Regions from separate parts of the Marinobacter sp. C1S70 genome, predicted to be linked through region 1. Evidence: predicted binding sites of a transcription regulator. Region 1 holds the regulator's gene; each other region holds the start of a gene.
The links. Region 1 encodes FliA, which starts transcription of late flagellar genes. Its sites were predicted from a motif close to CTAAAGTTTNNNNNNNNNNNGCCGNTAA; they were not measured.
Positions count from the first base shown of each region.

Region 1 (7,621 bases):
CGCCATGCGGCCGATGGAATTTGCCTCGTTTCCCACGGTATTGCTGGTGGCCACCCTGTTGCGGCTGGGCCTGAACGTGGCGTCCACCCGGATTGTATTGCTGAACGGCCATGAGGGCGGTGATGCTGCCGGTAAAGTCATCGAGTCCTTTGGTGAAGTCCTGATTGGGGGAAACTACGCTGTTGGTCTGGTGGTTTTCGCCATCCTTATGATCATCAACTTCCTGGTTGTCACCAAAGGTGCCGGCCGGGTGTCTGAGGTCAGTGCCCGCTTCACTCTGGATGCCATGCCTGGCAAGCAGATGGCGATTGATGCCGATCTGAATGCCGGGCTGATCAATCAGGACGAGGCCAAGCATCGCCGTTCGGAAATCGCCCAGGAAGCCGATTTTTACGGTTCCATGGACGGTGCCTCGAAGTTCGTGAAAGGCGATGCTGTTGCCGGTTTGCTGATTCTGGCCATCAACATCGTTGGTGGTGTGGCTATCGGCATGATGCAGCACGGGTTGGATTTTGGTCTGGCAATGGAGCGTTATGCTCTGCTGACCATCGGTGATGGTCTGGTGGCCCAGATTCCCTCGCTGTTGCTCTCCACGTCGGCCGCCATCATGGTTACCCGGGTAACGTCCAGCCAGGACATGGGTGGCCAGATCATTCAGCAGATGTTCAGCGCTCCCAAGGCGTTGGGTATTGCGGCGGGTATCCTGATTCTGCTGGGCCTGATTCCGGGCATGCCCCACATCGCGTTTCTCGGCCTTGGTTTGCTGGCCGCCGGCGCAGCCTGGTTTATCTGGAAGAAACAGCAGCAAACGGTTGAGGATGAAGGTGGCTTTGTTGGTCGTGGCGGCATGGCGGGTGGTGCGGCCCGGCAGGGTGCGGAAATTTCTCCGGATCGTCCGGGCGGCGAGGGGCAGGCACTGCCGGCGCCGGGGGAAACCCGCGAGCTCGGATGGGATGACGTGGCCACGGTGGACATTGTCGGGCTGGAAGTGGGCTACCGCCTGATTCCGCTGGTAGACAAATCCCAGGGTGGACAATTGCTCAGTCGGATCAAGGGGGTTCGTAAGAAGCTTTCGCAGGATCTGGGCTTCCTCATGCCCTCGGTGCACATTCGCGACAACCTGGATCTTATGCCGAACGTCTACCGGATTACCCTGATGGGCGTGACCATTGCCGAGGCCGAGATCCATCCGGAGCGGGAGCTGGCCATTGATCCGGGGCAGGTGTTTGGCAAAGTTGAAGGCATTGCCGGCAAGGACCCCGCCTTCGGCCTGGACGCCATCTGGATTGAGTCCGATAGGAAGGATCAGGCCCAGACCCTGGGTTACACCGTGGTGGATGCGAGTACCGTGGTGGCGACACATCTGAATCAGATCCTGCAGAAACACGCTCATGAACTGATTGGCCACGAAGAAGCCCAGAAGTGGCTGGACCAGTTGGAGAAGATTTCGCCCAAGCTGGCGGAGGAACTGGTGCCGACCACGATTTCCATCAGCATCCTGTTGAAAGTTTTGCAGAACCTGTTGAAAGAAGAAGTGCCGGTGCGGGATATGCGCTCCATTGCCGAGGCCATCGTGAACGTGCATCCAAAGAGTCAGGACCCGAAAGTACTGACCACGGTAGCCCGCCAGGCGCTGCGCCGGATGATTGTTCAGAGTATTTGTGGCAACGACGCCGAAATCCCTGTTATCACGTTGGATCCAGACCTGGAACAGTTATTGCTGAAGTCTGTTCAGCAGAGTCAACAATCCGGCGGTCAGGATGACATTGGTCTGGTGCTTGAGCCCAACATGGTGGAAAAGCTGCAACGATCCCTTCAGGACAGCGTGCAGCGCCAGGAAATGCTTGGCAAGCCCGCCATCCTGCTGGTTTCGGGGCCCTTGCGGCCAGTATTGGCGAAGTTTGCCAGCTACGGGGTAGAGCGTTTGCATGTGCTCTCTTACCAGGAAATCCCGGATAACAAACAGATCACGATAGTCGCTTCTGTGGGTCAATAAACCGACGGAGCATCGCGGAAAGCCAGAGTGCTTGCCGGTGGGAGGATGAAACAGCATGAAAGTAAAACGGTTTTTTGCGCAGTCCATGGCTGAGGCCCTGAAGCAGGTAAGCCACGAAATGGGGCCGGATGCCGTTATTCTGTCTAACCGCCGCGTTGATGGTGGCGTTGAGATCGTGACGGCACTCGACTACGACGAAAACATGGCGCGCCAGCGTCTGGGCGAAAGGGCGGTTGAAGCCACCAACGGCTCCCGGCTGGCCGAGATGCAGGCGGAGCAGCATCGTCGGCTGGAAGAGGAGCTGAACCGGTCCCGCAGTCGCATTCGTGAGGTTCGGGAAAAGCGCGCAGGAAGTGGCGCCTCAGGTGGCGTGGCGTCGTCCTTGTCTTTCGAGACGGCCGATTTTCCGGCGTCACGTCTCAGTGATGAAGCGCTGGCAAAGCCGGTTGCGGGTAGCGAATCAGGCGCCGGTGGCTATGCCGATGAACTGGCCAGTATGCGTGCCGAAATCAGCTCTCTGCGTGATCTGGTCAGTGGTAAGGCTGCGACTGCCACGCCGGCCGGTAACAGCGCAGTTCAGCAACGATTGGCCGAGCGCCTGCAGGAGTTCGGTTTGGGCGCGGAGCTGGCCGGCTCTCTGTCCCGTCGGCACCGGGCCGGGCGTCTGGAGGACGGCTGGAAGCAGTCACTGAAAATGCTGGCGACCGGCGTTCGTACCGGTCGCGAAGACTGGCTTGATGCCGGCGGTATCTATGCCCTGGTCGGGCCAACCGGGTCTGGCAAAACCACCACCATTGGCAAGCTGGCGGCTCGATACGTGCTGGAGCATGGTCCGGATTCGTTGGCCCTGGTCACCACCGACCGCTACCGTGTGGCCGCTCATGAGCAGCTGTTCGTGTTCGGCCGCATCCTGAATGTGCCCGTGCGTGTGGTGGATGAGAGCCATTCCCTGGATGACATTCTTGATGAATTATCGGATCGACACCTGGTGCTGATTGACACTGCCGGCCTGACCAGTGCCGACCGCGGTTACCAGGAACAACTGGCGGAGTTGGCTCGCAGCGATCACAATATCCGTACACATCTGGTGGTCTCCGCCACCAGTCAGCCACGTATCATGAAATCCGTGTGGCATTGCTATAAGATGGCAAGCCTTGCAGGCTGCATCATGACCAAGATTGATGAGGCCCTGACCCTGGGCGAAGCGCTCGGGTTCGTTATGGAGACCAGCTTACCGGTGGCCTGGTACACCGATGGCCAGAAGATACCGGAAGATCTCCAGAGGGCGGAGGCCATTCCGTTGGTGCGCCTGGGCGTAGAACGGCTTAAGGCTGTGCAGAGCGCACAGGCAGTCGCCGAAGGTGCCTGAGCCTCGTTGGCGACAGAATAAAACACCGGCACGCGTGCCCGTACAAGAACGTAGTAAGAGACTGATAACAGTATGAGCAGACCACATCCGGTTCAGGTGATTGCGGTTTCCGGCGGCAAGGGCGGTGTCGGCAAGAGCAATGTTTCGGTCAATCTCGGTATCGCCCTGGCCCAGAAGGGGCGCCGGGTTGTCTTGCTGGACGCGGATCTCGGGCTCGCCAACATCGATGTGTTGCTCGGCATTACCGCTAATCGAAATCTGCAAGACGTACTCAGCGGCGATTGTGATCTGAAAGACGTGCTGGTGAATGGTCCTGGTGGTATCAAGATTGTACCGGCTTCCTCCGGCACCCAGCGTATGACCCAGCTCAGCGCCATGGAACATGCCGGCCTGATCAACGCTTTCAGTGAGCTGGGCGATCAGATTGACGTTCTGATTGTGGATACCGCCGCAGGTATTTCTGAATCGGTGGTCAGCTTCCTCAGGGCATCGCAGGAACTTCTGCTGGTGGTCTGCGACGAACCTACCTCCATTACCGATGCCTACGCGCTGATCAAGCTGATGAACCGGGATTATGGCACGAACCGCTTCCGTATCCTGGCAAACCAGGTCCGCAATGAGCAGGAAGGCCGCCATCTGTTTGAAAAACTGACCCGGGTCACCGAGCGTTTTCTGGATGTGGCACTACAATATGTAGGTATCGTGCCTTACGACGAGGCCGTCAAGAAAGCCGTCCAAAGACAGAAAGCGGTATTGGATGCCTATCCGAGGGCGAAAGCCTCGCTGGCTATCCGGGCTCTGGCCGAAAAAGTGGACAGTTGGCCTTTGCCGTCCTCTCCCAGGGGGCATCTCGAATTCTTCGTGGAGCGGCTCGTCGAAGTCTGATCTGAATCCAGTCCTACAAGAAAACCGGATACATGACATTGGCGAAAAATCTGGGAATTTACCATCAGGCCGGCGCCAGGAGCCCTTCAGCCCTGATTGAAGAGCATGCGCCGCTGGTCAAGAAAATCGCCCTTCATCTCATGGCCCGGCTGCCGCCATCAGTGCAGCTGGAAGACCTTATGCAGGCCGGTATGATTGGCCTGCTGGAGGCCGCGCAGCGCTATTCTTCCGGCAAAGGTGCCACCTTTGAAACCTACGCAGGGATTCGCATCCGCGGCGCCATGGTGGATGAGATCCGCAAAGGCGACTGGGTGCCCCGCTCAGTGCATCGCAACGCCCGGCGAATCGCCAGTGCTATCAAGCAGGTGGAAGATCGTACCGGGCGCGAGGCCCAGGATGCCGAAGTAGCTGAAGAGCTTGGCATTGGTCTGGACGAGTACCATGCCTCACTCGCCGACGCTAACAGCGGTAGACTTTTTAGTCTTGATGAGCTCAATGAATCCGGCGAGCTGCCGATAGAAGAAGCAGAAGCGAGTGATAATCCGCTGGACGGTATTGCTTCAGGCGCTTTCCAGCGAAGTCTCGCAGACGCCATTGAGCAGTTGCCTGAGCGTGAAAAGCTGGTATTGAGCCTGTATTACCAGGAAGAGCTCAACCTCAAGGAAATCGGTGCGGTGCTAGGGGTCAGTGAGAGCCGGGTAAGCCAGATTCACAGCCAGGCGGCGTTGCGACTTCGCAGCCGGCTGGCCGAGTGGCGGGATGGTGACAACGACTGATCGGCCAGGTGCTGTGTTTCTCTCTCAGCAAGCTGTGTAGCTTTTGGTAAACGATGCTTTACAACGTGCGCAAACACCACACAATAAGCGCTTAAGGTAGCAGCCTGCTAGACTTCCAAAAGGCTGAATGAATTCCGGGTGTTACTGACTGGAGGTCCCATTGGACAAGAACATGAAAATTCTCATTGTGGATGACTTCTCCACAATGCGACGCATCATCAAAAACCTGCTGCGAGATCTCGGCTTCACCAATACGGATGAAGCAGACGATGGCAACACCGCGTTGCCCATGCTCCGAAGCGGCAAGTATGACTTCCTGGTGACTGACTGGAACATGCCCGGCATGTCGGGCTTTGACCTTCTGAAGGCTGTCCGTGCTGATGAAAACCTGAAGAACCTGCCGGTTCTGATGGTAACGGCAGAGGCCAAGCGGGACCAGATCGTGGCTGCGGCTCAGGCCGGGGTGAACGGGTATGTGGTCAAGCCTTTCACGGCAGCCGTGCTGAAGGAAAAGATCGAGAAAATCTTCGAACGAATCCAGTAACCAGAGGTCGGATGGCTCGCCATGAGTGATACCAAACAGAACCATCAGGGCCTTGATCCGGAGGTGGCGGAGAAGCTTCAAAAGCAGGCCTCCGACCTGGCCGAGAATGTAAACGCCGGGAATTATGCCAAGGCGATGACCCTGATCAATGAACTGAGCGAGGTTCGCGATCAGAGTCTGTATCGGGAAGTGGGGCGACTGACCCGCAGCCTCCATGAGGCAATCCGGAACTTCCAGATAGACCCGCGTAATGCCGAGCAGAAAGAAGTGCTGTCGAAGATGAGCGACGCTTCTGACCGTCTGGCCTATGTGGTTCAGATGACCAGCCAGGCGGCGAACCGCACCATGGATCTGGTTGAGGAAAGCATGCCGGTGGCTCACGCCATGCGGGATGAAGCGGTTTCCCTGCGGGATGAGTGGCAGCGTCTGCGCCGTCGTGAAATGGAGCCTGCGGAGTTTCGGGAGCTTTACGGTCGCATCGACAAGTTCTTCGCTGGCCTGACGACAGACTCCGACAGTCTGTACCAGAACCTGTCGGAAATCCTTCTGGCTCAGGATTTTCAGGATCTTACCGGTCAGGTTATCCAGAAGGTCACCGCGTTGGTGAAAGAGGTGGAAGACAACCTTCTTGGTCTGGTGGTGATGGCCAGCCACGTTGATCAACTGACCGGCACAGTGCATCAGATTGAAGAAAAAGAAGAATCGGCCGAAAAAGGGGTAGGGCCCCAGATCAAGGCCGATGAGCGGGAAGATGTAGTTTCGGGACAGGACGATGTGGACGATCTGCTGTCCAGTCTCGGATTCTGATAATAAAGAGGGTGACGCATGGCGTTAGATGCTGATGAAGAGATCCTGCAGGACTTCCTGGTAGAAGCCGGCGAGATACTCGAAAAGTTGTCGGAGCAGCTGGTGGATCTGGAGCAGCATCCCGATGACAGCGATCTGCTGAACGCCATTTTCCGTGGCTTCCATACCGTGAAAGGGGGCGCAGGCTTCCTTCAGCTGGAGGCACTGGTTAATTGCTGCCACTCTGCGGAGAACGTGTTTGATATTCTCCGGAATCACAAGCGCAAGGTAACACCGGACCTGATGGACGTGGTGCTGGAGGCGCTGGACAACGTTAATGCCATGTTCGAAGAAGTCCGCAACCGGGAAGAACCGACGCCCGCGCCGGACGAACTGATTGAAGCTCTGGATGCACTCGCCAAACCCGAGTCCGAGGATGCACCGGCGGTGGAAGCACCAACCCCGGCACAGGAGCCGTCGTCTGCGGATGTCGGACAGCAAGGGGATCAGGGCGATATCACTGACGAAGAGTTCGAGCAGCTGCTGGACGCGTTGGCGGATGAAAAATCCGATGGCCAGAAACCGGTCGGCAACGAGCAGGTGAGCACCCCGGCAGAATCCGCCGGCGGCTCAGACAGTGATGAGATTACCGACGATGAATTTGAGGCCCTGCTGGATCAACTCCACGGCAAGGGCCAGTTTGCCGGCGCGCCTGCGGAAGATGAAGCGCCCAAGGCAGATATCGACACCAGCGGTGGCTCGGAGAAATCATCCGGTGACGCCGATCTGATTTCCGACGACGAATTCGAGAACCTGCTGGACGAACTGCATGGCAAGGGTGCAGGCCCAAGCGCGGGGGCTGCCGCAGGTGAGCCCAAGCCTGCGCCGGCTCCATCAAGCAAGGCCGAACCAGCCCCGGAACCAAAGAAAGCGGAAGCCAAAGCCGAGAGCAAGGCCGCTGCCAAGCCGGCCCCTGCGCCTGCACCTGCCCGTGAGGCCGCACCAGCGGGCGAAACCACGGTTCGGGTTGATACCAAGCGCCTGGACGACATCATGAACATGGTGGGCGAATTGGTGCTGGTACGGAACCGCCTGCAGCGTTTGGGTTCCGAAAGTGAAGACGAACACATGCACAAGGCGGTGGCCAACCTCGACGTGGTGACCACGGATCTGCAGGCTGCCGTCATGCAAACACGGATGCAGCCGATCAAGAAAGTATTCGGCCGTTTCCCGAGGGTGGTGCGTGATCTGGCCCGGAGCCTGAA
Region 1 covers NZ_AXBW01000018.1:61,043-68,663, reverse strand. The annotation lists gene flhA (flagellar biosynthesis protein FlhA) at 1-1,996, shown strand, start outside; gene flhF (flagellar biosynthesis protein FlhF) at 2,052-3,365, shown strand; gene Q669_RS06095 (MinD/ParA family protein) at 3,438-4,250, shown strand; gene Q669_RS06090 (RNA polymerase sigma factor FliA) at 4,283-5,026, shown strand; gene cheY (chemotaxis response regulator CheY) at 5,187-5,570, shown strand; gene Q669_RS06080 (protein phosphatase CheZ) at 5,592-6,377, shown strand; gene Q669_RS06075 (chemotaxis protein CheA) at 6,396-7,621, shown strand, end outside.

Region 2 (7,621 bases), on a different contig from region 1:
GCGCTGAAATTTCCTTATCTTGCGATCTACCACCCGAGCCTGTTGCTGGGGCAGCGCAAGGAGGCTCGAACGGCCGAGGCTCTTGGTGTGGCCGTCATGCCGGTTGCGAATCGGGCGTTGATCGGGCCACTGAGAAAATATCGGGCGATTGACGCGGAAGCCGTAGCGTCGGCCATGGTCAACGAGCTTGAGACCATTGGCGGAATCACTTCGGGCGGTGCAGTGGTGAGAGTGTGGGAGTACGACGATATCTTAACGATGGGCAATCGTCGCTAATGCTGTCCTTCACCTGATGTAAAATCCGGGTCACTGTTCCCGGGTGATCGATGAGGTTGATTAATGAAATATGTACTTGTTCCTTTTATGGTGTTTTCCGTACTCATGGCGACAGGTTGCAGTCGCCCGGAATCGCCCCAGGAAGTATCCGAAGCATTTTGGCAAGCTGTACTTGAAGAGGATGCTGAAGCGGCCGCAGATTATTCAACCCTGGTCGATGAAGCGGGGTTCGATGGTTTTGAACAGCAATGGCAGAACGTGAGCATTGAGTGGGGGCGTGTGGTCATTGATGACAATCTGGCTCGGGTAACCACCACCCTGAGTGGTCTGGAGGGCCGGAACGAAGCCACGGAGTCCTTAACCTATCTGGTACGTAAAGGTGACGACTGGCTGGTGGATTATTATCGCACCGGCGATGCCCTGAAACAGGGCCCGGTATGGGGAAGTCTTGTTGGGCAGCTGGAAAGACTGGGTGAAGATCTCAAGAGTCGCTGGGCAAATCAATCCGATGAGATGGCGGTAGAGCTTGAGAGGCTGGGGCGGGAGTTGCAGCAACAGGCCCAGAGTATGAATGAAGATATGTCGGCGTTGGCTGAAGAGTACGGTGACCAGCTGAGCCAGCATCTGGAAGAGCTGTCTGAATCCCTGCGGGAAGCGCTTGAATCTACTCCATCTGCAACGCCGCAGGACAAACGTACCTTGAACGAAACGGTAATCAGGCTTGAAGACCAGCGGGAGCAGTTGTCTGAAGCCAACTTGAAAACGCTTGCGGAGAGCACCGCGACCGCCGCCGAAGCCCAGCTGCAATTGAGCGAATTGAGCGAGGAGTTTGCGGCCTACAAGGCGGAATGGCGGCAACGTGTTGTCGACATGCAAGCAGAAATGGCTGAGTTTCTGGAGAATCTGAAGACCCGCTGAGCTCAGGGGGGGGGGCTCCTTGCCCTTCCATGGTGCGTATTTTTGCTGGCGCACCCCGATGGTGCGCCCTCTCATCCTTTGAATCCGGCAATTGCTACCTCCCTTCAGGTTTTGACCAGTCCGCCGGTTCAGGCCCGCTCTTTGCTTAGCTTCCTTCTGAAAGCAGGTATGTTTGCACCACATCGTTGTAGTGCAGGCATGCAGTACCGATTGAGGAAGGCGCGCTATGACTTTACGCAGTGATTCCATGAACCTTTCATCCGATGAGCGGGGCTGGTTGCCCTGGTTTGGGGCCACAGGTAAGTTGCGGATGGGATGGTCCTGTTTTTTGAACCGCCAGCAATATGCAACGAATGAAGAGATATTCGAGAGCATCGCGAAAACCCGTCGCGAAGCGCTGATTAACTGGGCAAATGGCAAGTGGGCCTTCCTTGAGGGGCTTGCGGCACGGCTTGAGGGTAGCGAAGAGGATAGCATTTCAGAGGTGCTGGATTCGGCCGTTACGCGCCTCCGGGAAATCTCCGAGCTTTTCGTTGTGAGAGAAGATGGCTCTGTTGTCGCCTCGACGGTGACCGGCAGAACCGGAGCCGCAGGTCTCATGCCCGCGGCCGTGCAACGAGGGGTGAGAGAGCGGTTTCTCCACGGGCCCTACAGTGATCCGGTCACCTTGCAGCTTGGTGCCACAACCTCCAGGTTTCATGACGATGTCACGCTGATGTTCTACCAGCCGGTCGCTCTCGCTGGCAATCAGGCAGCGGCAGTCTGTGCCCGGGTTCCGAACGATGTCATGAGTGACCTGATTCAGCGCGAAGCCGGGCACATTTTTGAAGAGTCCGGCGACAACTACATTTTCATGATCGACAGTCAGTTTGATCCGTCGATCAGACCGGGAGTTGCCTTGTCGCGCTCGCGGTTTGAAGACGCCACCTTCAGTCACGGTGACAACCTCAAAGACGGAATCCGTACGGGCTTCGGTACAGTACGGATTCGGGAACACACCGAGTTCGAAATACGTTTCACCGACCCGGCTACGGGGCAGTTGCACCCAGGGGTACGCGAAACCATGGCCCGCGGTGAAAACCTCTACGTTAAGTACCCCGGCTATTCCGACTATCGCCACATACCGGTGATTGGCAAAGGCGTGACCTTCCAGTTACCCGGGTCTCCTGATCGTTGGGGCATGATGTGTGAAGGCGACCTGGAGGAGGTGTATCGGAAACGTTCGGTCAGCTATCGACTGACGGCGCGGCTCGGGGTCCTTATGGCGCTTATCTGGGCAGCAAACGTAGCGGTTTCGGCAAGCGGTGCTCCCCTGTGGCTGGAAGCCTCCGTGAACGCGATGGTTGCGCTCCTGGGGCTTGTCATCTTCCGGGCAAGTTCCGCCAAACCATTGGCAGATAGCCTGTCATCACTTGCGGATGTCATACGAAACATTGCCGAAGGAGGCGGGAATCTGCGCCAGCGTCTCGATGTCGGCAAGACCAAGCGGGATGAGAGCGGGGATCTCGCGCGCTGGATGAACAGCTTTCTGGATACCCTCGACGGCATGGTGGGGCAGGTCATCAGTCTTGCGGGTGAATCCCGCTCCGCCAGTGAACACCTTGTGGGTCAGAACCGCCAGGCGGATGAAAAGATTCAGCAGGTGGTACACGACATAGAGCAGATGCTGAAGGGCGCAGATCTGCAGCAGAACGAAATCGAAAATGCCTCGACCACAGCGCAGGAAATGCGGGTAAGCATGGAAGATGTGGTGGCTCGCGCTAAAGATCAGTTTGCCCGTGTCAGCCGTGAAACCGAGAGCATTCGCGACGTTATCGTGCGTTCGGCCGAGGGTATCCGCGCCGCGAGTGAACGCACGGATGAGATCGGCAAGGCGGCTGAAATGATCAACGACATTGCTGCCCAGACCAATCTGCTAGCGCTCAATGCGGCCATAGAAGCGGCTCGGGCCGGTGAGGCAGGGCGGGGATTTGCAGTCGTCGCCGATGAGGTACGGCAACTGGCCAGTCGGACAGCCCAGGCCACGACGGAAATTGATGAGCGTCTGTATCGGGTGCGGGAAGAAACTCAGCGCGCCGTAACCACGATGGAAGACGGCATGGCAGAAATGGAGACCCGTCTGGCTCAGGCCCGGGCAGCGTCGGATGACAATGCCGAGCTGCATCACATGGTCGACAAGCTCTTCCGGGCGATCTCGGGCATTGCGGAAACCAACGCGGTCCAGAGTGCCCAGACCAGTGGCGTTGCTGACAGCGTAAGCTTCATGACGACGGTGATCGCGGGGTTGACGGCCAGTTCTGAGATGACGCACGTGTCGGCAAACAAGCTGAAAAACCTGACCGGTCAGTTTCAGGTGAGCAATGCGTAAGCTGCTGGCCCCGCGTTAGCCTGAGAGCTGGCGGGGCCGGCAAAAAGCCACTTGGCGATCAGAGCCCGTAAGAACGCGAAATGGTGTCTATCTCACCGCTTTCCTGCATGGCCTGGTAAGCCGTATTCAGGGCTTTGATCAGGTCGGGATCAGAGTCCTTGTTAATGGCCAGATACATCGGGGTTTCGCGGAAAACAAGAACTGCCTCAAGGCCGGTCACGTCGGAGGCATCGGCGGCCAGGTAGGGGCCTGCCAGGCCATCGGCCACCCATAGATCGATCTGATCCTGTTCCAGCCGCTTGGCATTCAGTCCATTGTTGGTGATGGCGGAAACATCGAATCCTTTGTCTTCCAGGTATCCCGTCATCACATCGCCCTTGTAGCCACCGATACGGTAGTCACGGGCATCCTCAATATCGTCCAGTTTGATGCTGGAGCCGGGCTTGGCGAACAGGGTCCACTTGATGCTGGAGAGTGGTCCCACCCATTCAAAGAAAGGCTCCCGCTCGTCTGTCTTGGATACGCAGTAGATACCGTGGTCTTCGTGCCGTTGGGCGCGGTTCATGCCATAGCTGAGGTCACGCAGTTTGATGCTGTAGTCGACCTTGGCATTCTCAAGAACAGCTTTGAGCACATCGGTGCAGAGGCCGGTGATTTCGGATTCTGAATGGGCAAAGGGCTGACCGTTGGTGGTCATGTTATAAGGAGGATACTGTTCGGTGTAAACGCGCAATTGCTCGGAAGCAGTGGCACAGCCTGCCAGAACCAGCATGGCGGCGAGAAGTCCGAGTTTCCCTTTCATGAGGATGCTCCGTTTTCGGTTGAGAATTTGGGAGCTCACTATGATATTCAACAGGTGTTCAATGAGGCAGCTCGGATTCCTCTGCTTTACATTTGTGTCTTTCAGTGGTTGCGGTTAGTTAACGTTGTGTCCTGAGTGATTCAGGCCGCAACAATACGGTTTCTCCCTGCGTCTTTTGCTTCGTAGAGCCGTCCATCCACAGTGGCCAGAAATTCGGTTAGTGAATCATTCTGCGACGGAATAATGGTACCGATACCCATGCTGAGTGTTACCAACTGGCTCGCCGAATTATCTGCATGGGGAATCTGTTCACGAAGCAGCTCACTGATGCATCGCTCCGCCACTCTCACGGCGGCATCGGCATCGCTTTCCGGCAGAACAATGACGAACTCTTCGCCACCGAATCGTCCCACAAAGTCTTTGGGGCGTTTAATGGTTTTTGCTAGCACGGAGCTAACCCGTCGCAGGCATTCGTCGCCCTGAATGTGGCCATATAAATCGTTGTATTGTTTGAAATGGTCGATATCGAGAAGAATCAGTGATAACGGCTGACGGTTGCGCTGTGCGCTGAGCCAGGTGTCTTCAATAACGGTGTCGAACATCCGTCGATTGGACAAACCGGTCAGGCCATCCTTGAATGAGTACTCTTCGAGTTTCTTCTGAAGGGCTATCAGCTTCTCCTCGGTTTTCTTGCGTTCGCTGATGTCGAACATGAAGCCGATCAGGGCTTCTACTTCGCCACTGTCATCGCGAACAACATGCACGACGTCACGTATCCAGACATAGTGACCGTCCCGATGCAGAGCGCGGTAGTCTGCTTCATGATCGACGCCGCACTCCGATTGTTTGACGCAGAAATTGACGACCCACTCCTGATCCTCCGGATGCATACGGGTGGCCCAGTCTTCGACACTTTTCCAGCTATCCTGGGGCCAGCCCAGCAATGCATCTATCTGCGGGCCGATGTATTCGAACGCCATGGTCTGCCAGTTGATTTTCCATGGAATCGCCTTTGTGGATTCCAGCAGAGCCTTGTAGACAGAGCTGTCCGGCGTCATTTCGATGGATTGTTCTGGCATGTCTGGTTCCCCCGGAGATGTGCGCGGGCTACGGTCTGATATGTCGAGTATGTCATGACTTTGCGGCTAGAATACTGCTTTTATGTCACTAACAGTGATCTTTCGCAACTGACAAGACAAGGAAACGTCCATTGGAAGCATTACTCTTTCTCGTTATCGGAGCTGGCGTGCTGCTGGTGCCTTTGGGCTCACTTCTGGGCTTTCTGGCGTTCCGGCAAAGAGACCGTCACGCCTCCCGGGTCGAGGATCTGGCTCGGGAAGTCGCCGACCTCCGGGCAGAGGTTTCCAGGCTTCGCGATACCGGGGTTTCTCTGCCGGATCCGGTGACGCCGGCCACCCCGGATGTGCCGGCGGATGTCGGGTACGTGCGGGAGCCAGCAAGTTCGGTGGCAGAAACGACAGACGCAGAGACATCTCGGGAGCCGGCCGCGGAAGACACAGCAATTGCCGTTCCCATGAATCGGTCGGATGCTCTGGTATCCCGTGGCGTGGCGGCATTCAAAGCCAACTGGATGGTCTGGATTGGCGCGCTGAGTGTCAGTCTTGCCGGGATCTTTATGGTGAGCCATTCGATTTCCGCCGGACTTATCGGACCAGTGCATCAGTTGCTGATGGCGTTGTTGACCGGGTTGGGGCTGCATGCAGGCGCGGAATATTTTCGTCGGCGTCACATGGGGTCGGATCAGGTCTTTGCAGCACTGGCCGGCGGTGGCAGTGTCACACTCTATGCAGCCTTGTTGGCGGGCGTTCATCATTATGGATTGATCGGGCCCGTACCGGCGCTTTTCGCGCTGGCACTGGTTTCCGTCGCGACCATGTTTCTGGCGCTTGTGCATGGCCCATTGCTGGCCATTATGGGGCTATCGGGTGCTTATCTGGTGCCGCTGCTGGTCGGGGGTGAGGGCGGAAGTGCCGTCTTTGTGCTGAGTTACAGCGTTGTGATCACCGTCAGTTCCCTGCTGTTGATGCAGTATGTCTACCGTCCCTGGCTTTGGTTTGGCACCCTGGCCGGCGCCGGACTCTGGTGGCTTCTGGTTGCCGTTAGTGGACGCCACGGCCTGGCGGTGTCCTGTTATCTTCCCGTGCTTTTCCTGTTGTTTTCGGTCTTACCCGGAGATGGCCTGCTTCCCCTGCAGCGTCGAAGAGACGCCTTGCTGGCAACATTGTTGGCCTGGGGAGCGTCTATTACCTGGCAATCGACGGATGATCCCGCTTTTCTGGCGTGGCTATGGATGCTACCGGTCGCCGTATTGTTGCCCCAAAGCCGGCAGCGACTGTGGTTTTTGCCCTGGGCCGCGGTGTTGGCCACGTTTGCCGGCTGGCTTGTGTATTCTGCCGATCTGAGTCAGGACGTTCTGTTCAGGCCGTTGGCACAGAGTTTCCATCAGCCCTTCATCACCTATCTGATTCTTGCCTCTGTGCTGGTGGTATTGAGCGTCCTCTGGCAGTGGCGTACGCAGCTGGAGCTGAGGCGGTGGGCGTCGCTGGCGATGCTGGCGCCCGTTATCTGGCTGTTACTGGGTTGGTTGCTTGTTCAGGGCGGGCAGGCTGCAGGCAACTGGGCGTTGGTCGCGCTCCTGGCGGCGGCGGTCTATGGTGTCGTTGCCTGGCGCTTGGAGCACTCGCCAGGTTATCGCGTTGGCCTGGTCTGGGCGATACTGGCTGCCCACGCGTGCTATTCCATGGCGGTTGCCATGTGGTTGCAGGAAGCGTCAATGACATTGGCACTGGCCACTCAGTTCGTCAGCCTGGTCTGGCTTGGACGCCGATACCAGGCGCCCGAGCTGTTCCTGATTCTCAAGGTTTTACTGGCCATTGTGGTGGCGAGACTGACCTTCAATCCATGGTTGCAGAGCTACGATGCGGGTGGGCATTGGTCCCTTTGGACATACGGAGGGGCCACGCTGTTTGCTGGCGCTGCTACCTGGCTGGCCAGAAAGGAGGTGATTCGGCCCTGGCTGGAAGCTGTCACCTTGCATCTGCTGGTTCTGTTCCTGGGCGTGGAGCTTCGTTACTGGCTATACAATGGTGATATTTTTGCGCGGGAATATGGCGTCACCGAGGCGTCAATCAATACCGTGCTCTGGGGCGCTTTGAGCATCGTCTACGTTTTCCGGTCCAGGGTCGCGGGAACGCTGGGGTGGCTTTACCGGTTGCTGGCGAGGGCACTGACGGTGA
Region 2 covers NZ_AXBW01000015.1:187,778-195,398, reverse strand. The annotation lists gene Q669_RS05445 (NAD(P)H-binding protein) at 1-276, shown strand, start outside; gene Q669_RS05440 (hypothetical protein) at 340-1,194, shown strand; gene Q669_RS05435 (methyl-accepting chemotaxis protein) at 1,421-3,562, shown strand; gene Q669_RS05430 (substrate-binding periplasmic protein) at 3,621-4,364, opposite strand; gene Q669_RS05425 (sensor domain-containing diguanylate cyclase) at 4,505-5,443, opposite strand; gene Q669_RS05420 (DUF2339 domain-containing protein) at 5,575-7,621, shown strand, end outside.
Region 2: the regulator FliA is predicted to act here: its motif matches at 1,297-1,324, upstream of Q669_RS05435 (methyl-accepting chemotaxis protein).

Region 3 (7,621 bases), on a different contig from region 1:
TGGCTATAAAGCCCCTACCCTGCCAAAGGATAGGGGCGCTATGGAAGGCAAAAGTGCCGGTTTAGCCAGCGGCCTGGGATTGCTGGGTTACCACTTCTTCGCGGATGCCGTCCCAGCCTTCTTTGATTGAACGAAGTAATTCAATCACTTCATCCAATTTCGCAATATCATTCTTGGCGTTGGCCTGCGACAAAGCACGCTCCATATAGTCATAAAGCGCCTCTAGTCTCACCGCTAAGTCGCCACCGTTATCAAAGTCCAGGAAACCGCGCAGTCCTCCAATAATTTCAAGAGCCTTGCAAATGAGCTTGCCCTTGCCCTCAAAGTCCCTTGCCTGAATCCTTGCCTTTGCCATGTTTATGCGCTCAATGGCTCCGCTGTAAAGCAGCTGAATCAGTTTGTGCGGGTCTGCATCAGTGATACTGGTTTGGGTGTTTACGCGCTGGTATGCCTGTAAACCGTTCATAATCAACCTCTTTCCGCGATATTCTTTGCCGTTTTAGGGACGACAGAAATCAAACTTTCACCTTTAATTACCGCTACTATTCTGCGGCGCCAAAGCTGCCAATTGCTGCTGTACATAATTGCCGGTACTTTGAATCTGAGAAATCAACTGATCTGCCGCAGAAAATTGCCGAATCAACCTTTCCTCATAACTAGCGATCCGGTCATCTAGCTCAAAACGCTCATCTTCAATACGCTCAAGTGTCTTGCTGAGACCTTCTGTTCGGTTTGCCAGCGTGCCGTCACTGGCCAAAAACTTTTCAACCGAATCCACCATCTGGCGTGCAATTCCATCCCCACTTTCCGACTCAGAAAAAAGCGCCGTCACCCCATCCGGATTAGCTTTTAGCTGCTCTTTGAACTTAGTCTGATCAAATTCAAGCTTACCACTGCTCGGATCCGTCGTGATGCCAATATCTGCCAACATACGAACCGGCGAATCTTCCAGCCCCGTCGGAACTGACGTCAGCATTTGGCGCAACTCGCTCTGAATGGCACGGATCGCCGAATCACCATTCAAAACCCCGCCTCTTTCAGACGCAGGGTTGTATCCGGCAACACTTTTAACCTGATCTTGGAGCGTATTGAACTTGTCGACGAAGGCCTGCACCCGGCCAGTCACCTCATCAGGATCTTGAGCAATTTTAACCGTTGAGGTTCCGGTTTCCGTCAGAGTGAAAGTGACACCATCAACAACGCCCTCGACAGTGTTGCTCGACCGCGTCACTTCAATACCGTTGATATCCAAAATCGCATCTTTAGCAGCTACGGTTTGCTGCATATTAGAAGTAACGCCATCAAAGACAAACTGAGACAAGCCACTCATGTCGATGTCATTACTATCGTTATCTGCCACCGAAATCGAGATCTCATTGGCGGTACCAGATTCATCCGACGACATTACCAATCTATAACCACTACCGGTGTCCACGATACCCGCAGAAACTCCGGCATTTGCACCGTTAATGGCTTCAGCGATTCCCTCAAGAGTATTATTAGACTCGTCAATGACAATATCCGTTGCATTGCCTCCCACGTTCAAGGTCAACGTACCGGTTCCGACTGGAGTGGTATCACGATCCGTAAATTCAGTAGAAGCCAAAGACTGAGCACGAGCCAACTGTTTCACATCTAGGTTATAACTGCCCCTGTTCGCTTCAGAAGACTCAACATTGACACGAACTACGGATTCATTCGATGAAGAAGCAGTATACGCGCTCATACTGTCAGACTTGCTCAGCGCTTCCATAGGAGAGCGCAGAGCTTCAAGAGCACTACGAATCCGTCCATAGGCAGAAATTTTTGCCTGGGTCTCAGATTCTCGCCGGTCGAGACGCATTTCAGTTGGCGCGCGCTCTGCCTCAATGAGCTGGTTAACCAGATCATTGGTAAAAATACCCGAACCGGCTCCTAACGATGAAATTGCTGCCATAAATCTGCCTCCTAAAAAGGCTTTTGCTACGACCTAGTTAACGGCCGAAGGCGGCAAAGCTTTGCCACTTTCTCAACGATTTAATGTTACAGTTCGTAACAACAAAACCAGCTATAAACAAAATCACCGCCAGATCCTTGCGGATGCGGCGGCGCTGAACAACCGTAACCCAATGCCGGCCAGCGGCAAAAAATCACACCTTCACATTGAATAACGTCAGCGGTTCATCCTGCTGCAATTTTTCTGCCAACCTCAAAGCAACCTCATCCGGAATCTGGCGAATAACTTCTTGAGTCTGTTGATCAACTACCTTGACGATGGTTTGCCCTCGTTCGCTATCCACCTCGAACTGCAAGTCCCTGCTGACCGACTGCACGTAATCGTTCAACTGAGACACCGCCTCATTCAATTGCCCGGCCGGTTCAACAGACCTCGCCATCACTTCGCCTGCCCCGGGCAACTCCTGGGGCTTAAGCGACTCCATCCGCGACGCTTGCTCAACTGATGAGGCTACTACCTGAGCGGAGACGAGACTACCGTCGTTCTGAGGCGACGCGTTTGCCCGAGCCGGAGACTGGCTACCGTAACGCACCAATTTGAGATCCGGGCTATTCAGGTTCACGTCATTCATGACTCACCTCACTTTCCTGATACGGCGCAAGCCGGCTCTCCTACATGGAAGAGCCGACGGTTCACCGTGCTACCCCAATTACTGCAGGAGGGATAGAACCTGATTTGGTCGAGCATTAGCCTGTGCCAGCACTGAGATACCAGCCTGCTGCAATACATTGGCCTTGGCCAACTTCGCCGATTCCGCGGCAAAATCTGCGTCCAGAATCCGACTTTGTGATGCGCTCAAATTTTCAATACTATTACCAAGGTTCGAAATCGTACTTTCAAACCGGTTTTGTACCGCACCCAGAGTTCCTCGCAAACCGTTAACGGTGTCGAGAGCCGCATCTACTTGGTCCAGCAAGGTTTGAGCGCCAGACACTGTAGAAGCCGTCGATGTGACGCTCAATCCACCAGCGGAAACCGCAATTGCGGTATCAATGCTAATTGAGATGCGATCCACTGCTGAATTATTAGCACCGACTTGGAATTGTTGTGACGTGAACGCGCCATCTAACAAGGCCGTGCCATTGAATTTTGTAACCGAGCCAATACGATCTATCTCATCTTTACGCTGAGCAACCTCTTGATTCAAAGCAATACGGTCTTTGTCACTGTTAGTGGCGTTCGCAGACTGTACCGCCAGCTCACGAATTCTCTGCAGGTTATTGGTCACCTCATCCAAAGCGCCCTCTGCCGTTTGCGCTAGAGAAATTCCATCATTGGCGTTCCGCTGAGCAACCGTCAACCCTCGAATCTGGGCGTCAAACTTGGTCGCGATCGCCAAACCCGCAGCATCATCTTTTGCGGAGTTAATCCGAAGACCGGAAGAAAGGCGCTGCAGAGCTTGATCACCTAAGTTTTGAGATTTTCCAAGCTGGTTTTGGGCGTTGATAGAGGCAACGTTGGTATTGATACCCAGAGCCATAGTATTTCCCCTTAATAACAAGTCATCACTTCGAGAAAAGGTCGTCGCCGAGAAACGCACCTTGTAGCTAGCGCGACCCTGTTATCTGACTTAACGACCGCACCAAGCGATGCTTTAGAAAAAAACGACACTCTTTTGTTAAACTTTGTAAATTGAGGCGGCTGAGTTATGACCACCCCGGCTCCTTTGACTCGAAATTCATTTTCATCCAAGGATCTTCTTCCAATCGCTCTTGCTCAGCTACAACCCCCGAAAAATGCTCGGCAACTTCATCAAGGAACTTCAACAGCCCCTCCCGCCAGGTTGTCATAAAAGCTGGCAGATCCTCATCCTCGCAGGCGAAACCATGACATAAAGCCACATGTACAAAATGCAGCACTGTTCCGCCTAAAACCCAACTTTGGTACTGCTGCGCCGCAGTAACCGGTTTTTTTTCCGTTAACCCGGAGGTTTTGGATACAAGACGGAGCGTATTCGCAAGCAAGGCCAAGTCCTTGCGGCCACGTAAACGCTCTTTTGAGATTATTTTTTTCAGAAGCGCCGCCCCCCTCTCCAATTCGCCTTCCACAGATGGCATGGCATCATCGAGGGTGGACCTGGAGATGCTCCGGCTGTTGCTCTCGATTAGATTTTCAAGGTCAGTCATCTCATCGTGAGTAAAGCGATTTACGGTTGACTCAAATTCATGTGGAGCCAACCAAAGTGCGCCCTCAACTGCAGCGCCATCTGAACAGTTGAAAACCTCTGTCTCTGGCGTCTTTCTTGCTATTTCTCGAAGAAAACCCTCAACATTGACCTTTGCTGCATAATAATCGAAGCGGGTTTGAACCACCCCAATTCCAGAGGCCGCAGGCACTGAGAAATCCTGCCTTTTAGATTCGCCTACCCACTTACGAAGCCCAGCCGCTACCTCACCGACAGCTTTTTCGCCATATACCGAATATGACGAATGATCATGAGCATTATCTACATAACCAAAATCCGTCCCGAGCATGAATATCTTTCTACAACCCAAGGTATGAAGTATCGATAACGCTGCATTTACACAGGTCGGGTTACAATTAACAAATCCGTCCTGACCAACACCAGCCAACCACGATAGAGCGCTATCAAACCTATAAAATGTGTAGGCTCGGCCAAACAACGAAGCAACCTTGGGATTGACTTCATTGCCCGCCAACAACGTGATTTCCTTCAACAGATCACTGCCAAGTTCTGAATGAAGCTCGTAGATCATGTAATTCGGATCTAGTTCAACATGCAAATCAGGCTTTATCCCGGCGGTTAAAAGCGGCCGAAGCCCTGTACCGGCACTAACAACGACAACCCGATCCCTGATCGCCACGAGGCTGCTTAATCGTTCATCTAACGAGGGTCCACTGCCAACGATTACTACCGGCTTGTTGTGACCACTGAGGTTTCTCCGTGGAAGATACTTGATTCCAAGGCGACAGTTGGCCATTGAATTTTTTAGGCGCATCAACTCGTCGTCGTAGTTCGACCAGCTCGCAGCAACAAGCGCAAGGTCCCGACCAACATCCATAGCGACTCTCGCTAACTCAATGTCCGCTAGGTGGTTATAGTAGAGCGTTGTGTAAGGATAAAGTGGGACACTATGGGCCAAATGCCGGGATAATAGATCCCTCAGTTCCATCTCGCTGGAGGCAAAACCGATCGCGAAGTTTAAGGAAAAACCTTTCTTTTGAAAGGTAGAACAGATCTTTGCCCAGTCTACGGTGAACAAGCTCAACGCAAATTTTTCAGGCTCCCTCTCCACCACAATGGCGTTAACTATTGTCGCTTGCTCAACCATCGATTCGATATGGAATCCTAAGCCACACCCCAGGAAAACAATCGAAGGAAACACGCTGCCACGCTTATAGCCTTGAAAATTTTCAGGGGTTACTGGACTCATCTCTATAATTCTTTGAATGCTACGCGCTGCAAACCTCTGTTTATTGTAAGAACTAGGCCAAGCCGGACTATACGTCAGGAACCTCCTATCCGGGCGATGCTCATTTAAAAAGTCACGCACCTCGTCACGTGAGTATTCACGCGCGAGCCCTCGATAGCATGACCGGCCATCGAACGTCATATCGATATCCTTTTCACCAGGAGTGACAACCAACTCGGCGCGGGTCAGCATCAGGTTGTCAAGCATCTGATAGATGCGCGGAAGATGAACCTTGAAATAGTTGAGATTCTTCTCCTTTTGCTGCAGGTATATGCGCGCCGGATCATCTTGATGGCTCACCATTAGGGCTATCTCCGTAAATTCCAAAAATATGTTTCAGGCTGGCATGTACTTTGCCAAAACAGGTTGTTTTTTACCACGCGTTTAACAATTGTAGTGGTCAACTAATCCCGGCCAGTATTTTAAGGTTTTCCTCAGCCGCAACGGGCGAAATGCCACCGTTGAATACGTGAGGCCGCTGCCGGTTGTAGTAGTCCATCAAGTAGCTCCCAACATCCTTATTTCAGGCTCCGGAATAGCCTTTCCATCGGTGCATTGTCCCAGCAGTTGCCGCGCCGGCTCATGCTTTGTGTCATTCGATAGCGCCAGAGCCTCTGACGGAACTTTCGACTGGCGTACTGACTTCCCTGATCCGAGTGGAAAATGACTTTCTCTGGACGACCACGCTGTTCCCAGGCGTGATCCAGAGCTTTTACAACCAGGTCCGCATCCGGACTGGACGACATGGCCCAGCCAACAACCCGGCGAGCGTATAGATCCAGCACCACCGCCAGATAACTCCATCGCTGGCCGCTCCAGATGTAGGTGATGTCGCCACACCAGACCTGGTCGGGTTGCTCTACCGTAAACTCACGATCCAGATGATTCGGGATATCCGGTCGCTCAACGCTGGCCTGTTTATAGGCATGAGGGCCTGGCTGTTTACAGATCAGCCCCAGCTCGCTCATCAGTCGTCGAACTTTGAAGCGACCGACGACAACGCCTTCCTCGCGGAGCAAGCCTTTGATTGTGCGGCTGCCGGCAGAACTGCGGCTCCTGGTAAACAGGCGTTTCATCTGAGCCTTCAGGGCCAAGCGCTCCACATCCACACGGTTCCGCCGTTGACGGTACTCGTAATAGCTAGAACGGCTGATTTCAAACGCTTCACAGACCAGTTCAATTGACTCCTGCTCTCCCAACCGGCCTATCAGCGCGTACGATTCATTTCGTCCGACATCAAGAGAGCTGTAGCCTTTTTAATATTTCCTTCTCTCGCTCCAGGCGATTGCAGCGGGCTTCCAGCTCTTGAATTCGGCGCTGCTCCGGGGTTAAGGCCTTACCCTTCGGGGTGACACCTTTACGCTCCTCCGTGAGTTGTTGAACCCAACGCCGAACGGCACTTTCACCGACTCCCAGGGACACATTGGCCTGCGGAATCGTGTAACCTTGATCCAGCACCAGGCTGGCTGCTTCCTGTTTGAACTCAGGAGAAAAAGAACGTCGCTTTCTGGTCATCAGACACCTCGTTTATGGTGGCGATTTTACCACCTACGTTGGTGCCCAAAATCATTGAACCACTACATATCAACTCATGAAGACGGCAATAGCTTGCCGTCAAAATTTCACCGCACCTTCCTTCCGGACTTCTTAGAAAACCATATCCAACTGTATTAATTAATTTTTTTTACATCTGGCACGATCAAAGCATCCAGCAAAACAAACGAGCATTATCCTACTAGTCAAACAGGCGATACCGTCTTGAGGTATTGCCAATCCCAGAGCACCGATGCAGGGAGATCCAAATGCCTCAGGTAATAAACACCAACATTGCGTCACTGAACGCACAAAGAAATCTGAACTCCTCTCAAAATGATGCGAACACCGCGTTACAGAGACTTTCTTCAGGATTGAGAATTAACTCGGCGAAAGACGATGCTGCTGGACTTGCTATTTCCGAACGTTTTCAATCGCAAATTAAGGGTATCGATGTTGCCATTAGAAACGCCAACGACGGGATTTCATTGGCACAGACGGCGGAGGGCGCTTTGGATGAGGTGACTTCTAACTTGCAGCGAATTCGTGAGCTAGCCGTTCAGTCAGCTAATGCGACAAACAGCCCTTCTGACAGGGAAGCTCTGAACCAGGAAGTCCAACAACGTATCCAAGAGATTAACCGGATTGCCAGCCAAAC
Region 3 covers NZ_AXBW01000044.1:5,382-13,002, reverse strand. The annotation lists gene fliS (flagellar export chaperone FliS) at 62-466, opposite strand; gene fliD (flagellar filament capping protein FliD) at 530-1,936, opposite strand; gene Q669_RS13725 (flagellar protein FlaG) at 2,130-2,567, opposite strand; gene Q669_RS13720 (flagellin) at 2,646-3,476, opposite strand; gene Q669_RS13715 (6-hydroxymethylpterin diphosphokinase MptE-like protein) at 3,643-5,733, opposite strand; partial or broken gene Q669_RS13710 (IS3 family transposase) at 5,831-6,945, opposite strand; gene Q669_RS13700 (flagellin) at 7,233-7,621, shown strand, end outside.
Region 3: the regulator FliA is predicted to act here: its motif matches at 1,974-2,001, upstream of fliD (flagellar filament capping protein FliD).

Region 4 (7,621 bases), on a different contig from region 1:
GCACGTGGTGAATATTTCTTCCATCGGGGTACTTACCAACGCTCCGCGTTTCTCGGCCTATGTCGCCTCGAAATCCGCACTGGACGCGTTCAGCCGCTGTGCCGCTGCGGAATGGTCGGATCGCAACGTGACCTTCACCACCATCAACATGCCGTTGGTGAAAACGCCGATGATCGCGCCCACCAAGATCTACGATTCCGTGCCGACGCTGACACCGGATGAAGCCGCGCAGATGGTGGCGGATGCGATTGTGTACCGGCCCAAGCGCATTGCCACCCGTCTTGGCGTGTTCGCGCAGGTTCTGCATGCGCTGGCACCGAAGATGGGTGAGATCATTATGAACACTGGCTACCGGATGTTCCCGGATTCTCCAGCAGCCGCTGGCAGCAAGTCCGGCGAAAAGCCGAAAGTCTCTACCGAGCAGGTGGCCTTTGCGGCGATTATGCGGGGGATATACTGGTAATCGTCGTTATAAGCCAAGAAAAAACCCGCCTCGGCGGGTTTTTTCGTTTCAGGTTGGAGATTTCATTCCTGGGGTTCTTCGGCAATTTCGATTGGCGGCGGCGGAAACCCGCCCAGTTCACGCCAGCGATTGACGATGCCGCAGAACAGGTCTGCTGTCTTTTCCGCGTCGTAGGCGGCCGAGTGGGCTTCCTTGTTGCTGAAGGGAATACCCGCCAGTTTACAGGCCTGGGCCAGCACGGTGTGGCCGTAGGCGAGGCCCGCCAGGGTAGCCGTGTCAAACGTCGAGAATGGATGGAACGGGTTGCGTTTGATATCGGCTCGCAGCGCTGCCGCGAAAACGAAATTATGGTCAAACGTGGCATTGTGGCCCACCAGTACCGCTCGCTTGCAGTCGTGTTCTTTTACCGCCTTGCGGATGGGAGAAAAAATCTCGCTCAGGCCTTCCCGTTCCGGTACCGCCTCCCGCTCCGGATTCCAGGGATCGATACCGGTGAAATCCAGAGCCGACTGCTCCAGATTGGCGCCTTCGAACGGGTCGATCTGCTGCACGTGGGTTTCGCCCCGGCGCAGCCAGCCATCCTCATCCATGGTCAGCATTACGGCAGCGATTTCCAGCAGAGCATCACGTTCCGGGTTGAAGCCGGCGGTTTCCACGTCGACCACCACCGGCAGAAAGCCGCGAAAGCGCTGGGACATGGGGTGGGGCTGTTTGTTTTCGTCTGACACTCGAACTCCGATGTTCGTGGTAGTGAATGAATAGGGTTTACGCCAGGCGCCAGTTAACGGTTTCGCCAGCCTTCAACGGAACAATTCCGCCGCCGGCCAGAGGCAGGTTCTCCGGCATGGTCCAGGGTTCCCGCACCAGCGTCACGGTGTCGGTGTTCCGGGGCAGGCCATAGAAATCGGCGCCGTTGAAGCTGGCAAAGGCTTCCAGCTTGTCCAGAATGCCCAGTTCCTCGAAGATATCGGCATACAGGCCGATGGCGCCGTAGGCGGAGTAACAGCCAGCACAGCCGCAGGCGGCTTCCTTCTTGTCTTTCGCGTGTGGGGCAGAATCCGTGCCCAGGAAGAAGCGGGGATCGCCGCTGGCCACGACCTCTCTTAGCGCTTCCTGATGCTTGTTGCGCTTGAGGATGGGCAGGCAGTAAAGGTGTGGGCGAATACCGCCGACCAGCATGTGATTGCGGTTATACATCAGATGCTGCGGTGTGAGAGTTGCCCCTAGGTTATTGCCCTGATGGTTACGGACAAACTCGGCCGAATCGGCAGTGGTGATATGCTCAAGAACCACCCGGAGCGACGGGAACGCAGTCAGCGTGGGCGCCAGAACCCGCTCCAGAAACACCTTTTCCCGATCGAAAATATCGATGTCGCTGTCGGTCACCTCGCCGTGTACCAGCAACAGCATGCCGCAATCCGCCATCGCCTCCAGCACCGGGTAGATATTGCGAATGTCCGTTACGCCGGAGGCAGAGTTGGTGGTGGCGCCAGCCGGGTACAGTTTCGCTGCCACTACGCCGGCGGCTTTGGCTTCACGAATGGTCTCGGCAGTGGTGCTCTCGGTCAGATACAGGGTCATCAGGGGCTGGAAGTCCGTTCCCCGGGCCGCGGCCAGAATGCGATCCCTGTACGCCATGGCTGCGCTGGCATCGGTTACCGGCGGCACCAGGTTAGGCATGATGATAGCGCGGCCGAAGCAGGCGGCGGTGGCGGGCACCACATCGTTCAGAATGTCGCCGTCGCGCACGTGCAGGTGCCAGTCGTCCGGGCGTGTGATGGTTATCTGTCGGGTCATGAGAAGGTATCCGAAAGCGAGCGCAAAATTTCGCGGATTATATCAGAAGCGAAAAGCAGATGTTTTTAACCTGATCGTAAGTTATCCGGCTCAAGTTCCCGGTCGGGTCGCCGTTAACCGGTTAGTTCACTGGTTTAAAGGCTCCACGGGGCATTCCTATGGTTTCACCCAATTGGTTCTTCAGGCAGAGCAGATTGCTGAAATTGCTGGCGACGGCAGGGTTGATGTCATTGCCCTCTGCGCCTGTGCTGTCATCCAGTTATGGTGCCGGTATTGAAAACAGCCAGTGGTATCTCTCCGAGTCGGTCTTTGAGTGTTCCCTTGTCCATGAGGTTCCTGGCTTTGGCCGCGCCGTGCTCAGGCACCGGGCAGGGGAAGACCTGCGTTTCTATCTCGAATCGGATCTGAGTGTGATGCGCCCCGGCCAGGGCCAGTTAGTGGTTGAAGCGCCGCCCTGGCGGCCAGGAGTTCCACCGAGCCCCATTGGTGCTGTGCAGGTAACGGATAGTCCGCGCTCGGTGAACCTGGGGAATCGGGAAGCGGTGTTGATTGCCCAGGGGTTGTCCCGAGGTATGCAGCCGACAGTAACCCGAGCCGCGGTATACAGCGGCCAGCCCGTGCGGGTGCAGTTGTCGAATGTGAATTTTTCCGGCCCGTACGCCGGCTATCGTGAATGCGTTGCCAGTCTGCTGCCGGTTAACTTCGACCAGGTTCGGCGCAGCCGGGTTCCGTTTGCCAGCGGGAGTACCAGCCTGTCACAGGCAGACATGAACTTGCTCGACAATATTGTGACCTACGTGATGGCCGACAGCACGGTAGAAAGAATCTTCGTGGACGGCCATTCCGACAGTATTGGTAGCCGGATTGATAACCGCGCGCTGTCGGAGGAAAGAGCCAACGTGGTGGCCGAGTATCTCAAATCCAGGGGAATCGATGAGACTATGCTGACGGTCCGGGCCCACGGTGATCAGTATCCGGTTTCCCGCCGGCCGGCTGATAACCGCCGCACCACCATTCGTTTGCAACGCCAGGGTGAGCGCCCGGAACTGCTGCAGGCTAACGGTATGGGGAGCGAGTTTTCGGGATAGCCGGAACACGCCATCCCGAGTTTCAATATACTGCGTTCAGGACTTCCAGGTGCGCGGCCACACCCTCTGCCAGGGCTTTCAGGTGATACCCGCCTTCCAGCGTGGAGATGATGCGATCGTTGGAGTGGTCATGGGCGACACTCACCAGCATTTCCGTTAACCATCGATAATCCTCGGTTTCCAGATTCAGCTCCGCCATGGGGTCCAGCCGATGCCCGTCAAAGCCTGCCGAGATCAACACCAGTTGCGGACGAAAATCCTGCAGTTTCTTGAGCCAGGCGGCTTCAACCGTCTTGCGGTACTCAGCCGCTGAACAGTCGGCTGCAATCGGCGCATTGACAATATTGTCGGCCTGCCGGTGCACATGGGAATGCGGATAAAACGGATGCTGAAAGCTGGAACACATCAGTATGCGTTCATCACCACTGACAATATCTACCGTGCCGTTACCCTGATGCACATCGAAATCGACAATGGCCACCCGCTCAAGGTGATGGAAGGTGAGCGCCCGCATCGCCGCCAGGGCGATATTGTTATAGAAACAGAACCCCATCGACTTGGCACGTTCGGCGTGGTGTCCCGGTGGCCGGGCGCAGACAAAAGCGTTGGTTACCTGGCTGCTCATCACCATATCGACAGCCTGCACATTGCCCCCCGCGGCCAGCTTCGCCGCTCTCAGGGTGTCCGGCATCATCGCGGTGTCCGGGTCGGTGAACACCCGGCCCCGGGTTGGCTGCATCAGGTCCAGCTGGTGCAGATAGCTTTCCGGATGCACGGTCAGCAGTTGGTCCCGGGTGATTTCTTCCGGACGAACCCAGTCCAGTTCCTGTTGTAGGTTGGTATCCGCGAGGTAGGCGAGAATGCTTGAAAGACGCTCAGGGCTTTCCGGGTGCTCCGGGCCCATGTTGTGTTTCTTGCAGTCGTCGTGGGAAAAAAATGCCGTGGTCATGGGTAATGCCTGAACCTGAGTATGCTTATTATCGCTTTCATGTTATCAGGGATAACCGAAGCCTGTCGTATTTCTTTGGTCTAATAACTCGTTAGTCGATTTACATCATGAAATCGCCACCTAAGATAAGGTATACACTGATAAGCAAGCCGTTTTATTGAAGTTTGTACATTCCTGTCGCGCACACCACTGGGAGAGCCGCGTTGAGTACCCGCTATCTGGAAAGCCTGTTCAATCCTGAATCCATTGCCGTTATTGGCGCCTCGGAACGCGCTGACAACCTCGGGGGTATGGTGTTGCGGAACCTGCTGGGCGGCGGCTATCCGGGCCGGCTCGTGGTGGTCAACCAGAGCGACTACGAAAACGTGCACGGGGTGCCCTGTGTGCGCAAAGTGTCCAAACTGGATTTCAGTCCGGACCTGGCGATCATCTGTACCCCGCCGGACACGGTGCCGAAAATGATCCGCAAGCTGGGTGAATGTGGCGTGCGTACCGCCATTGTAATGACCGGGGGCATGTCCCGGACTCACAGTAAAACCGGCCAGCCATTGATGTATTCAGTACGCGATGCCGCCCGGGAGACCGGCATCCGCGTACTGGGCCCCAACACTATCGGTTTGATGGTGCCGGCGCGGCATCTGAACGCCACCTATGCCCATATGGGGGCCATTCCCGGCCGGGTGGCCTTCGTGGGGCAGTCCGGCACCATTGCCAGTTCGGTGCTGGACTGGGCCTTTGCCAGGGGGGTGGGATTCTCCTACTTCCTGACCCTGGGTGATGGTATGGACATCGATCACGACGACCTGATCGATTATCTGGCCCAGGACACCCAGACCCGAGCCATTCTGCTGCACATTGAAAACATCCCCAACCCCAGGCGCTTCATGTCGGCAGTCCGGGTGGCCTCCCGGACCAAGCCCGTGATTGCGGTGAAATCCGGACGGGTGCCCGAATCCGAGTGGTTTACCCATGCCTTGCCCGCTGGTATCAAACGCAGTGACCCGGTCTACGATGCCATGCTTCAGCGCGCCGGTGTGTTGAGGGTGGACGGGCTTGGCCAGATGTTTGATGCCCTGGAAACCCTGACCCGGATGCGCCCGCTGCGTCGGGAATCCCTGGCCATCATGGCCAACGGCGTGGGCCCCGGCGTATTGGCGGTGGATCGGCTGGCGGATCTCGGCGGTGAACTGGCGGAGCTGTCGGAAGATACGGTCAGGGAGCTGGGAGAACTGCTGCCGCCGTACTGGACCCGCAAGAACCCCATTGACCTTAACTATGATGCAACGCCCGAGCTATATGGCAAGGCTATCAAGATTCTGGCGAAGGACCCTAACGTGGCTAACGTACTGGTGATGTACGCACCCACACTGATCGAAGACAGCCTGCAGATTGCCGATTCCGTGGTGCAGGCGTCCAAGGGCACCCGCTTGAACATCTTTACCTGCTGGTTGGGGCAGAGCACGGTGATGGATTCCCGGGAAGAGTTTTACCGGGCGGGGTTGCCATCGTTCTTTAACCCGGAAAAAGCGGTGATGGCGTTCATGCAGCATGTTCGGCATCAGCGCATTCAGCGGCTGCTGACCGAGACGCCCGAATCGTTTACAGACCACTTCGCCGACCGGGCCAACACCCGCAAACTGGTCGCCAGGGCCTTGCGGGATGGCCGGCGGCATCTGTCCAACCGGGAAGCCCGGCGGGTGATTTGCGACTATGGCATCAATACCATTGAAACCGTCTACTGTGATGACGTGGAAGAGGTGCTGGAGGTCTTCGCAGTCGAGCGCCGCCCCATTGATGTAACTGTTATCCACGAAGATGTGTGTTATCCGTTCCTGGATCTGAGCCCGACCCAGCGCCGCTATAAGGGCACGGTCAAAAAGCTCAACAGCGAACAGGTGATCATCGACAGCTGCCGCTTCCTGATGGACGAATATCGGGAGCATTTCCCGAAAAGCGGGTTCCTGGGTTTTGCCGTCCAGCGTTCCTACCAGCATGTTGGCGGCATCGAGTTCAGTGTGGGGATCACTCGTGATGAGGTGTTCGGGCCGCTGGTGGTTTGCGGGGCAGCCGGTGCCCAGATCAATATCATGACCGATCGCCAGATTGCGTTGCCGCCCCTGAACATGGTGCTGGCCCGCGAGCTGCTGCGGCGTACTTACATGTACAAACTGCTTAAAGAACACAGCCTGAAGCCGGAAGAGGATATCCGGGCGGTGTCCGAAACCCTGGTGACGCTGTCACAGATTGTGATCGATATACCAGAGATCAAGGGCCTGGAAATCTCGCCATTGCTATTCAATGAGCAGGGCGCCGTTGCTGTAAACATCGCTATTGACCTGGATGAACATCCGATCAAGCCCATTATCCAGCCCTACCCGCGAGAGCTGGAGGAGTGGCTGGTATTGCCCAAATCCGGTCGCCGCGTGATTATTCGCCCGGTGCTGGCGGAGGATGAGCCTGCTCATCGGCTGTTTCACGAGCATCAGTCTCCGGAATCCATCCGTTACCGATTCTTCCAGTACCGCAAGCATTTTTCCCGGGAAGACGTGGCCCAGATGGTGCAAATCGACTATGACCGGGAAATGGTGTTCATCGCCAATGCGCCCCGTGAAGATGGTGAAGGCGAGGAGACCCTGGGTACGGTGCGTACCTGGACCGATGCCGACAATCTGCGTTGCGAGTTCGCCGTCATGGTAGATGACCGGATGAAAGGCGAAGGCCTGGGCGTGGCCCTTATGCAGAAGATGATTGATTATTGCCGTGCCCGGGGCACCATGGAAATGATCGGCAATGTGTTGCCGGACAACCGGCCGATGTTGCAGCTGGCCGAGCATCTGGGGTTTGAAATCAAATACAACCCGGAGGAAGAAGTGATGGATCTGCGACTGGTACTGAACGAGCCGCAGAAAGACTGGCAGAAGGAACGGCTGGGCAAAGGGGGGCATCTGTAGCCCCCCGTTCCTTTACTCCTCGACGATGGCGGAGCGATCTTCTCCGCCCAGGGCTTCCAGCAGCCCGGGAATCAGCCGTGACAGCTCCAGAGTCATGATGGTGAAAGCTGCATCAAACTTGGCCAGGGCGTCGTCGACATCGACGTCGTCCAATTGCTCTTGCAGGGTTTCACCGAATTTCAGCCGGCGTATGCCCAGCTCTTCGTCCAGTACGAACGAGACATTGTCGTCCCAGGTCAGGGCCAGCTTGGTCACCTGCATGCCAGCTTCCAGGTGGTTGCGGATCTCGTCGGCTTTGAGATCAAGACCTTTACAGCGTACCACGCCGCCATCTTCTGACGGGTCTTTCAGTTCGCATTCGCTGCCCAGGGTA
Region 4 covers NZ_AXBW01000062.1:46,068-53,688, forward strand. The annotation lists gene Q669_RS14865 (SDR family oxidoreductase) at 1-463, shown strand, start outside; gene rnt (ribonuclease T) at 526-1,191, opposite strand; gene pyrC (dihydroorotase) at 1,229-2,260, opposite strand; gene Q669_RS14880 (flagellar protein MotY) at 2,419-3,348, shown strand; gene Q669_RS14885 (histone deacetylase family protein) at 3,371-4,297, opposite strand; gene Q669_RS14890 (GNAT family N-acetyltransferase) at 4,501-7,248, shown strand; gene rdgC (recombination-associated protein RdgC) at 7,261-7,621, opposite strand, start outside.
Region 4: the regulator FliA is predicted to act here: its motif matches at 2,350-2,377, upstream of Q669_RS14880 (flagellar protein MotY).